Linked DNA regions of Saccharobesus litoralis. The protein of the gene in region 2 interacts with the protein of the main gene of each other region in a pairwise test. Links are inferred from orthologs where the notes say so. Each region holds a gene or a part of one and is shown on either strand. Other genes may lie near its edges.

Region 1 (4,849 bases), 4.1 Mb from region 2 along the record:
AACAAGCTGTTGAAGCTGGCGACATCTTCCGTATGTCTCAAGCTAAAGACGCTCCTATTCAAGATTGGGTTAAATTAGCAGTGACTCGTTCACGTTTATCTAACACACCAGTTATCTTCTGGTTAGATAAGAACCGTGCACACGATGCACAAATGATTGCGAAAGTTGAAAAATACTTACCTGATCACGACACTTCAGGTTTAGATATACAAATCTTATCGCCTGTTGAAGCAACTAAAGTCACATTGAAGCGTTGTAAAGAAGGCTTAGACACTATCTCTGCAACGGGTAACGTATTACGTGACTACTTAACTGATTTATTCCCAATTTTAGAATTAGGTACTTCAGCTAAGATGCTTTCAATCGTTCCATTAATGAACGGTGGTGGTTTATTCGAAACAGGTGCTGGTGGTTCTGCGCCTAAACACGTTCAACAGTTCGAAAAAGAAAACTACTTACGTTGGGATTCTCTAGGTGAGTTCTTAGCATTAGCGGCTTCTTTAGAGCACTTATCAAACTTCGCTAGCAACCCTAAAGCGCAAGTTTTAGCTGACACATTAGACGCAGCAACGGGTAAATTCTTATTAAACGATAAGTCTCCTGCACGTAAGCTTGGTTCTATTGATAACCGTGGTTCACACTTCTACTTAGCACTTTACTGGGCTCAAGAATTAGCAGCACAAACTGCTGATGCTGAGTTACAAGCTAAGTTTGCTCCTTTAGCTGAAAGCTTAACAGCTAACGAAGACAAGATTGTTGGTGAATTAAATGGAGCACAAGGTCCAGCTCAAGATGTAGGTGGCTACTTCCAGCCAAATGCTGAATTAGCGGGTAAAGCAATGCGTCCAAGTGCAACATTAAACGCAGCAATCGAAGCGCTTTAATACGCACGCAACGTTTAGCGTACTTATTGTAGTACGCTAACGAGTTTAGAATTAAAAAGCGAGGCTAGTTTGCCTCGCTTTTTTTGTTTCTAGCGTTTTTAAAAGCCTCTTTCTTTAATGTAATTTACACACCGAATGAAAGACGCGAATAGTACGACCCAAACAAAAAAGCCCAACACTAAAAAATGAGTATTGGGCTTTATTAAACTTTTTAACTATTAATATTAGCGTATTATTGTTCTAACAATGGCTTTAAAAATCTCGCTGTATGAGAACCACAATCGGTTTCGCATAATGCTTCTGGTGTGCCACTAAACAATATTTGTCCGCCACCACTGCCCCCTTCAGGGCCAAGATCAACTATCCAATCCGCAGTTTTTACAACATCTAAATTGTGTTCAATGATCACTATGGTATTACCGTGATCACGTAATCGGTGTAATACGGTTAATAGTAGTTCTATATCCGCAAAATGTAGACCTGTGGTTGGTTCATCAAGAATATATAAGGTGTCACCGGTGTCGCGTTTAGATAATTCTCGCGCCAGCTTAACCCGTTGTGCTTCACCACCAGATAAGGTTGTCGCGGATTGACCTAAGCGGATATAGGATAATCCTACGTCCATTAAGGTTTGTAATTTTCTTGCTATGGCGGGCACGGCATCAAAATATTCACGAGCGTCTTCTACGGTTAAATCTAATACTTCATGAATATTCTTACCTTTATATTTAATTTCCAAGGTTTCACGGTTGTAGCGTTTGCCCTTACATACATCACAAGGAACATAAACATCAGGTAAAAAGTGCATTTCGACTTTTATAACACCATCACCCTGACACGCTTCACAGCGACCACCTTTCACGTTAAAGCTGAATCGCCCCGGTTTATAACCGCGTGAACGTGCTTCTTGCGTGCCAGCAAATAATTCACGAATTGGCGTAAATATGCCGGTATAAGTTGCTGGGTTTGAGCGTGGTGTTCGGCCAATTGGACTTTGATCAATATCAACAACTTTGTCCATCATATCCAAACCCGTTATCTTTCGATAAGGCGCTGGATCATTGGATTGTGCACGGTTTAACTCACGTTGAGCAATTGAATATAAAGTATCATTAATCAGAGTCGATTTACCTGAACCCGACACACCAGTAATACAGGTCATTAAACCAACCGGTATTGCTAAATCTACATCTTTAAGGTTATTTCCAGTTGCGCCTTCTAGCGTTAACCAGCGCTCACTTGGTTCGTGGCGTTTAGCGGGCACGGCTATTTTCTTTTCGCCAGATAAATACTTACCGGTTAATGATTTAGGTGACGCTTTAATTTCTTCGACATTACCACACGCAACGACTTCGCCGCCGTGCACACCTGCACCAGGGCCAATATCCACCACATAATCAGCACAACGAATTGCATCTTCATCATGCTCTACCACGATAACGGTATTACCTAAATCACGAAGATGATTAAGCGTAGCCAATAGTCTTTCGTTATCACGTTGGTGTAAACCAATAGAAGGCTCATCTAGCACATACATAACACCAACAAGCCCTGCACCAATTTGACTTGCAAGGCGAATACGCTGCGCCTCACCACCAGATAAGGTGTCTGCACTACGCGAAAGGTTTAAATAATCTAAACCCACGTTGACTAAGAAACCTAATCTGTCATTAATTTCTTTTAAGATTTTTTCTGCGATTTGCGCTCGCTGACCAGTTAAAGCTAGCCCTTGGAAAAAACGTAACGCATCTTGAATCGATAAGTCTGCAATGTGCGGTAAATTGGTGTTATCAATAAATACGTTACGCGCTTCTTCTCTTAATCGCGAGCCACTACATGAACCACATTTAGCGGTATTGAGTAACTTAGTTAGTTCTTCTCGAACAGCATTGGATTCTGTTTCTTTATAGCGGCGATCCATATTCGGGATCACCCCTTCAAACGTGTGAGTACGATTAATCACATCGCCTCTGTCGTTCATGTATTTGAATTCGAGTTTAGTTCGGCCGCTACCATGTAAAACGATTTGTTGATGTTCGTCGGAGATCTCTTGCCAAGGCTGATTAATATCAAAGTCATAATGCTCAGCAACCGTTTTCAACATAGAAAAATAATAAAAACTGCGTTTATCCCAGCCTTTTATTGCCCCATTTGCTAGGCTAACTTCAGGGTTAACGACAATACGCTCTGGGTCAAAAAACTGTTGAACACCTAAGCCATCACATGTTTTACAAGCACCGGTTGGGTTATTAAAAGAGAACATGCGCGGTTCGACTTCAGCCATGCTGTAACCACAGTGCGGACAAGAGAAATTGGCAGAAAATACAATTTCGTCTTTTTCTGGTTCATCCATCCACGCTATTTTAGCTACACCATTAGCTAGCTCTAACGAAGTTTCGAAGGATTCTGCCAATCGCAGTTTTAAGTCTTCTCGTACTTTAAAACGATCGACTACCACTTCAATCGTGTGTTTTTTATGTAGGTCTAATGCGGGTGGATCGCTTAAATCACACACTTCACCATCTATACGCGCACGAATAAATCCTTGAGCAGCAAGGTTTTCAAGGGTCTTTACATGCTCACCTTTTCGTTCTTGCACGACAGGGGCCAGTAACATGAGTTTAGCACCTTCCGGCATGGCCATAACTTGGTCAACCATTTGGCTGACAGTTTGCGCAGCTAAGGCAACATCATGTGTTGGACACCTAGGTTCACCGACTCGTGCAAACAATAAACGTAAATAATCATATATTTCAGTGATTGTCCCGACGGTTGATCGCGGGTTATGCGAGGTTGATTTTTGCTCAATTGAAATGGCTGGTGACAAGCCTTCAATGTGGTCAACATCGGGCTTTTCCATCAATGATAAAAATTGACGAGCATAAGCAGAAAGTGATTCAACGTAGCGACGTTGCCCTTCGGCATAAAGTGTATCGAAAGCTAATGAAGATTTTCCAGAGCCAGACAACCCTGTAATGACAATAAGTTTGTCTCTTGGTAGTTCAAGATTAATATTCTTAAGGTTGTGCGTTCTGGCACCACGAACTTCTATTTTATCCATGTATTCTTCCGATAGCGGGCTAAACAAGCAAACGCGCAGTATGGCATTTATCGAATTGCTTTTGAACCGTCTACTGAATAAAAAAACAGTGGGATCTAGTGAATATTTTATTAATTTTTATGTGATTTGTTAATTAAGATGAATTTAGCTTTACTAAGCTTTATCTTGGTTTGAATAAAGTTAGGGCTCAAGGTTATATATGCAGCCATAACGATAGTGTTTATAGCTTAAACGTAGTGCAGTATAAATGGGTTTTATAAGCAAGGATGCCATTAATCATTATAATTAAATTGAAATACATTGAGATAATGGACGGCTATGCAATTAACTGACGGAAGTTACACCACAATTGAAGAGTATATTGATGCAATACAAGAAGCTAGCTTAGATGCTATGCAGCTTTCTAGTGGTGTATTTAATAATAGACATAAATTAGTAGCCTCTCCTGATCTTATTTTGGGTTATCGTACAACTGAAGGAGAAACCCTGAATTACGGCACTATTGCCAACGAACATTATTTCTTTGTTGTTCCTCAACTTGGTATTGAATACCAATATTGCGGATTGGAGATGGCAGACGAACATTTAATTGTTTGTGATAATAAGCGCGATATTGTGACGCGACACGCGGCTGTCTTTCACGGTATAACCATTTCAATTGATAAAACCATTTTACACCGCTATTTAGGCATCTATGGTAAAACCTACGTCGATCTTTGTTTAGAAACCACTTTTAATCAACTTGTCTTACCCAAAGCGATCCAAATCAAAACTAAGTTACTGGCTTTTGTTACTCGCGTGTTAGATGGTTCGCTTGACTACCAAAATGCTACATTACAACAAGATGTATTAGACACGGTAGCCTTGCTCTTAGTTGAACTTATTGAACCTGTGTTTCGTTGTG
Region 2 (4,426 bases):
TGGCACTGGGTGGTTTAATTAATGCGGTGTTGGATCCCATTTTAATTTTTGGTTTTGGGCCTATTCCAGCGTTAGGAATGCAAGGTGCAGCTATCGCTAGTTTAATTTCATGGGCTGTTGGCACCGCCGTTATTCTTTATTTGCTAGCCTATTCGCGAGGGTTGATTTATCGTCGTATTCCGTCGGTTTCTTGTTTTGTCGATTCAGCTAAAGTGATATTGAAAATTGGTTTTCCTGCTGCTGGAGCAAATATGTTAACACCAATCGCAATGGCTATTTTAACCGCTATTGTGGCCGTGCATGGGCAAGAAGCTGTTGCTGCCTTTGGTGTTGGCAATCGGGTTGAGTCTATTGCTTGTATGGTCGTTTTGGCATTATCTATGTCTTTGCCTCCCTTTATTAGCCAAAATTTAGGTGCGGGTAATATTGATCGTGTCAAACAAGCTTATCGTAAAACCGCTAAATTTGTTTTGATATGGCAATTAGGTGTTTTCTCCTTACTCCTGTTTCTTGCATGGCCAATAGCCGTTGCATTTTCTGATGATGAAACGGTAATCAATTTGATTTGTTGGTTTATTTGGATCATGCCGTTAGGTTATGGCGCTCAAGGAATTATAATTTTAACTAACTCTTCGTTAAATGCGCTGCATTTACCCATGAGCGCATTATTACTTAGCGTGTTGCGCTTGTTTTTGTTTTATGTACCGTTTTCTTATTTAGGCGGTTTGATAGGCGGGATTTATGGGTTATTTGTCGGCGGCGTAATCGGTAATTTGGCTATGATGGGGGTTTCTGTTTACACGTTTAATCGAAAGCTTTCCCAAGTGTGTGCAGAACATAGCAAAGCAGAATTAGCAAAGCAGAACTAGTGGCTTAAAGGCATTAAGGTAATTAAAGGTATGAGCGAACAATTGTTTGATTTGGTTTCTAGTTATAAGCCTGCAGGGGACCAACCTAGCGCAATAAAACAACTAGTCGATGGATTTGAATCAGGGTTAGCTCATCAAACTCTACTTGGTGTAACGGGCTCTGGTAAAACCTTTACAATGGCCAATGTCATTAAGCAGCTTAATCGACCAACCATGATTATGGCGCACAATAAAACCCTCGCAGCGCAGTTATATGGGGAAATGAAGGAGTTCTTTCCTAATAATGCAGTTGAATATTTTGTGTCCTATTACGATTACTATCAGCCCGAGGCCTATGTGCCATCGACAGATACATTTATTGAAAAGGACGCTTCAATTAATGACCATATAGAGCAGATGCGCTTATCCGCTACCAAAGCATTAATGGAACGCCGAGATGTCGTTATTATTGCCTCAGTCTCAGCTATTTATGGTTTAGGTGATCCTGACTCCTACCTGAAAATGTTATTGCATTTACGCCAAGGTGATTTAATTGACCAAAGAGCCATTTTAAGGCGTTTAGCTGAATTGCAATATACACGCAATGATATCGATTTTGCACGGGGGACTTATCGCGTAAGAGGGGACGTTATTGATATTTTCCCTGCGGATTCTGAGCGCGATGGGGTTCGAGTTGAATTATTTGACGATGAAATAGAGCGAATCAGTGAGTTTGATCCATTGACGGGAGAAATGACACGCACTATGGCTCGTACCACTATTTACCCTAAAACTCACTATGTCACACCAAGAGAAAAGATCCTCGCTGCGGTTGATAACATTAAAGATGAGTTAAAAGAACGCAAGCAACAATTACTTGATTTAAACAAGTTAGTTGAAGAACAACGCGTTACCCAGCGCACCCAATATGATATTGAGATGATGGTAGAATTGGGCTATTGCTCAGGTATTGAAAACTATTCTCGCTATTTGTCCGGCCGAGCCCCTGGCGAGCCACCTCCAACATTATTTGACTATTTACCCGATGATGGATTATTGATCATCGACGAATCGCATGTCACCGTGTCGCAAATTGGCGCTATGTATAAAGGTGATCGCTCGCGTAAAGAGAATCTCGTTGAATATGGGTTTAGATTACCTTCAGCGTTAGATAACCGACCGATGAAGTTTGAAGAGTTTGAACAGCTTGCTCCGCAAACTATGTTTGTTTCGGCGACACCCGGTAGCTATGAATTAGATCGCTCGGCAGGTGAAGTCGCAGAACAAGTTGTGCGACCCACAGGCTTACTTGATCCTATTGTCGAAATTCGCCCCGTAGCAACCCAAGTTGATGATTTATTGTCGGAAATTCACGAACGGGTAAAAGTAAATGAACGTGTGTTGGCGACTACGCTAACCAAACGCATGGCGGAAGATTTATCGGATTACTTAAACGATCACGGTGTTAAAGTTCGATATTTGCATTCAGATATTGATACGGTTGAGCGCGTTGAAATTATTCGCGATCTTCGATTAGGTAAATTTGACGTTTTGGTTGGTATCAATTTACTGCGTGAAGGTTTAGATATGCCCGAAGTGTCGTTAGTGGCTATTTTAGATGCCGACAAAGAAGGCTTTTTACGTTCAGATAGATCACTTATTCAAACTATAGGTCGAGCCGCGCGTAACGTTAACGGCAAAGCGATTTTATACGCAGATAGGATCACAGGCTCAATGCAAAGAGCGTTAGATGAAACAGAGCGTCGTCGTGAAAAGCAAGTTGCGCATAATTTACAACATGGCATCACACCGAAAGGACTCAATAAAAAAATCACTGATGTTATGGATGTTGGTTATGATGATGCGTCCAATGACGCCGACGCGGGTAACACGGTTAAGTTGCGTAAAATAGGTGAGGGTAAAGCGAATTACAAAGTCAAATCAGCTGATGATATTGCCAAAGAAATCAAAGCGCTTGAGCAACAAATGTTTGAGCTTGCCCGTCAATTAGAATTTGAACGTGCGGCTAAATTACGTGACGATATTCAAAACCTTCAGCAGCAGTTAATTGCTAATAGTTAGCGCAAATTATTTGAATTAGTTTGCATTGTCGTGCATTACTCGGTCAAAATGAGCAATGCACTATATTATGTTAGTGTTTCAGAAAGTCAGAAATTGAAGAGTGCATCGCTTGCTCTATACAGGCGCCCACTTGAACTAGATTGCGTGATTTAAGCTCAAAAACCGCTTGGATCACCTGATCTTGAATATCAACTGCGATTAACATCCGTTCTAAAAACATGTGTGCTTCCGTGTCATTACTTAAATCAAAACTTGAGAGTTTCTCTGCTTGAGCCATGATTACTGAATTCATATGTCACCTTACTGCAAACCACAAACATTGGAATTTAAGTCTAGTATATTGACCGTGGTTCATTAGATTTTAATATCCACTATCGTTATGAGTTTATTTGTTTTGGGTATAAAGATTTGACTAATGTCATAAATTCAATGCGTACTTGGCCGATATATAATTAAGGCATTAGATTGTAAAATTTAAATGTGAAGCGTAAATGAGGAGTGTTAGATGAGCATTATTAATACCGACGCCATTATTCCTTTTATGCCTAGAGTAGCTCAAGTCAGGCAAACTCCAGCCAAGTTGAATATTACTAAGGTCAAAAAGGACGAAAAGTCGCAAAATAATTTACAAGAAAATAAAAAACAGGCTGATTTAAACAATTGGTTATTGTCGCATCATGACCAGAACAGTAATGAAGGTGGATCGCTAGATGAGGCAAATACGGATGGTGAAAAATCAACAACTAAGCATATTGATATTCTTGCCTAGTTAACTCATACAGTTAAAGCGAGCTTGGATAGCTCATACTGTTCAAGAGTGTCTAGTTAATTTATATTCGTTAACCCATATTAGAGATTGCGTAACGATTTATTACCCAATCATTTTTTAATTTTGCTCTAAATTAAAATTTAGTTTCGTTGACTTATTCATTCACCTTAACATTTATCTTAAATCCATTGAGATTTCTTTGTAAATTGCTTTTTACGTTGCGATAATGCGCCACTTAATCTAACCCAATAAGCAACTAGCTTTTACAAATCGTTTCCAGTCTGCAGTGAATAAAGTAGAAAAAGTATTTAGTCAATCGGGGCAGCTTGCAAAAGCTATCGACGGTTATCAACCTCGACAAGCGCAAATTGAGTTGGCCAGTGGTTTTTGGCAAGCGATGAATAATAAGCAGTTGCTAGTGGCAGAAGCGGGAACCGGCACCGGAAAAACCTTCGCTTATTTAGTACCTGCTTTGCTTTCAGACAAAAAAGTCATTGTTTCTACGGGAACAAAAGCGTTACAAGAACAGCTTTTCCATCGTGATCTACCTTTAATTAAAAAAGCCTTAGGTTCCTATCGTAAAGTCGCCTTGTTAAAAGGGCGGGCCAATTATCTTTGCCCTTATCGCCTCACGCTTAACAAACAAGTGTCAGATGTCACCGATAAGCAAATTCTCGCCGATATGAAAAAAGTGTCGACTTGGGCTAATAAAACCCAAACAGGAGAT

What was found.
Region 1: the proteins of uvrB (region 2) and uvrA interact in binary tests that used the Escherichia coli proteins (3 or more experiments, as listed by UniProt). The link is inferred for Saccharobesus litoralis from one-to-one orthologs.

The regions. Positions count from the first base shown.
Region 1 is NZ_CP026604.1:258,884-263,732, reverse strand. The notes cover bases 917-4,267. They hold uvrA (excinuclease ABC subunit UvrA), read right to left. Parts: upstream 3,946-4,267; coding sequence 1,117-3,945; downstream 917-1,116. Other genes in these bases: C2869_RS00915 (helix-turn-helix domain-containing protein), read left to right, coding at 4,264-4,267. Also shown: C2869_RS00925 (NADP-dependent isocitrate dehydrogenase), read left to right, coding at 1-884; more of C2869_RS00915, read left to right, coding at 4,268-4,849. UniProt on the Escherichia coli protein: The UvrABC repair system catalyzes the recognition and processing of DNA lesions. UvrA is an ATPase and a DNA-binding protein. A damage recognition complex composed of 2 UvrA and 2 UvrB subunits scans DNA for abnormalities.
Region 2 is NZ_CP026604.1:4,366,241-4,370,666, reverse strand. What follows is about bases 487-3,414. They hold uvrB (excinuclease ABC subunit UvrB), read left to right. Parts: upstream 487-899; coding sequence 900-2,930; downstream 2,931-3,414. Other genes in these bases: C2869_RS16130 (hypothetical protein), read right to left, coding at 3,001-3,222; C2869_RS16140 (MATE family efflux transporter), read left to right, coding at 487-869. Outside these bases: more of C2869_RS16140, read left to right, coding at 1-486; C2869_RS16125 (hypothetical protein), read left to right, coding at 3,436-3,699; C2869_RS16120 (ATP-dependent DNA helicase), read left to right, coding at 3,986-4,426. UniProt on the Escherichia coli protein: The UvrABC repair system catalyzes the recognition and processing of DNA lesions. A damage recognition complex composed of 2 UvrA and 2 UvrB subunits scans DNA for abnormalities.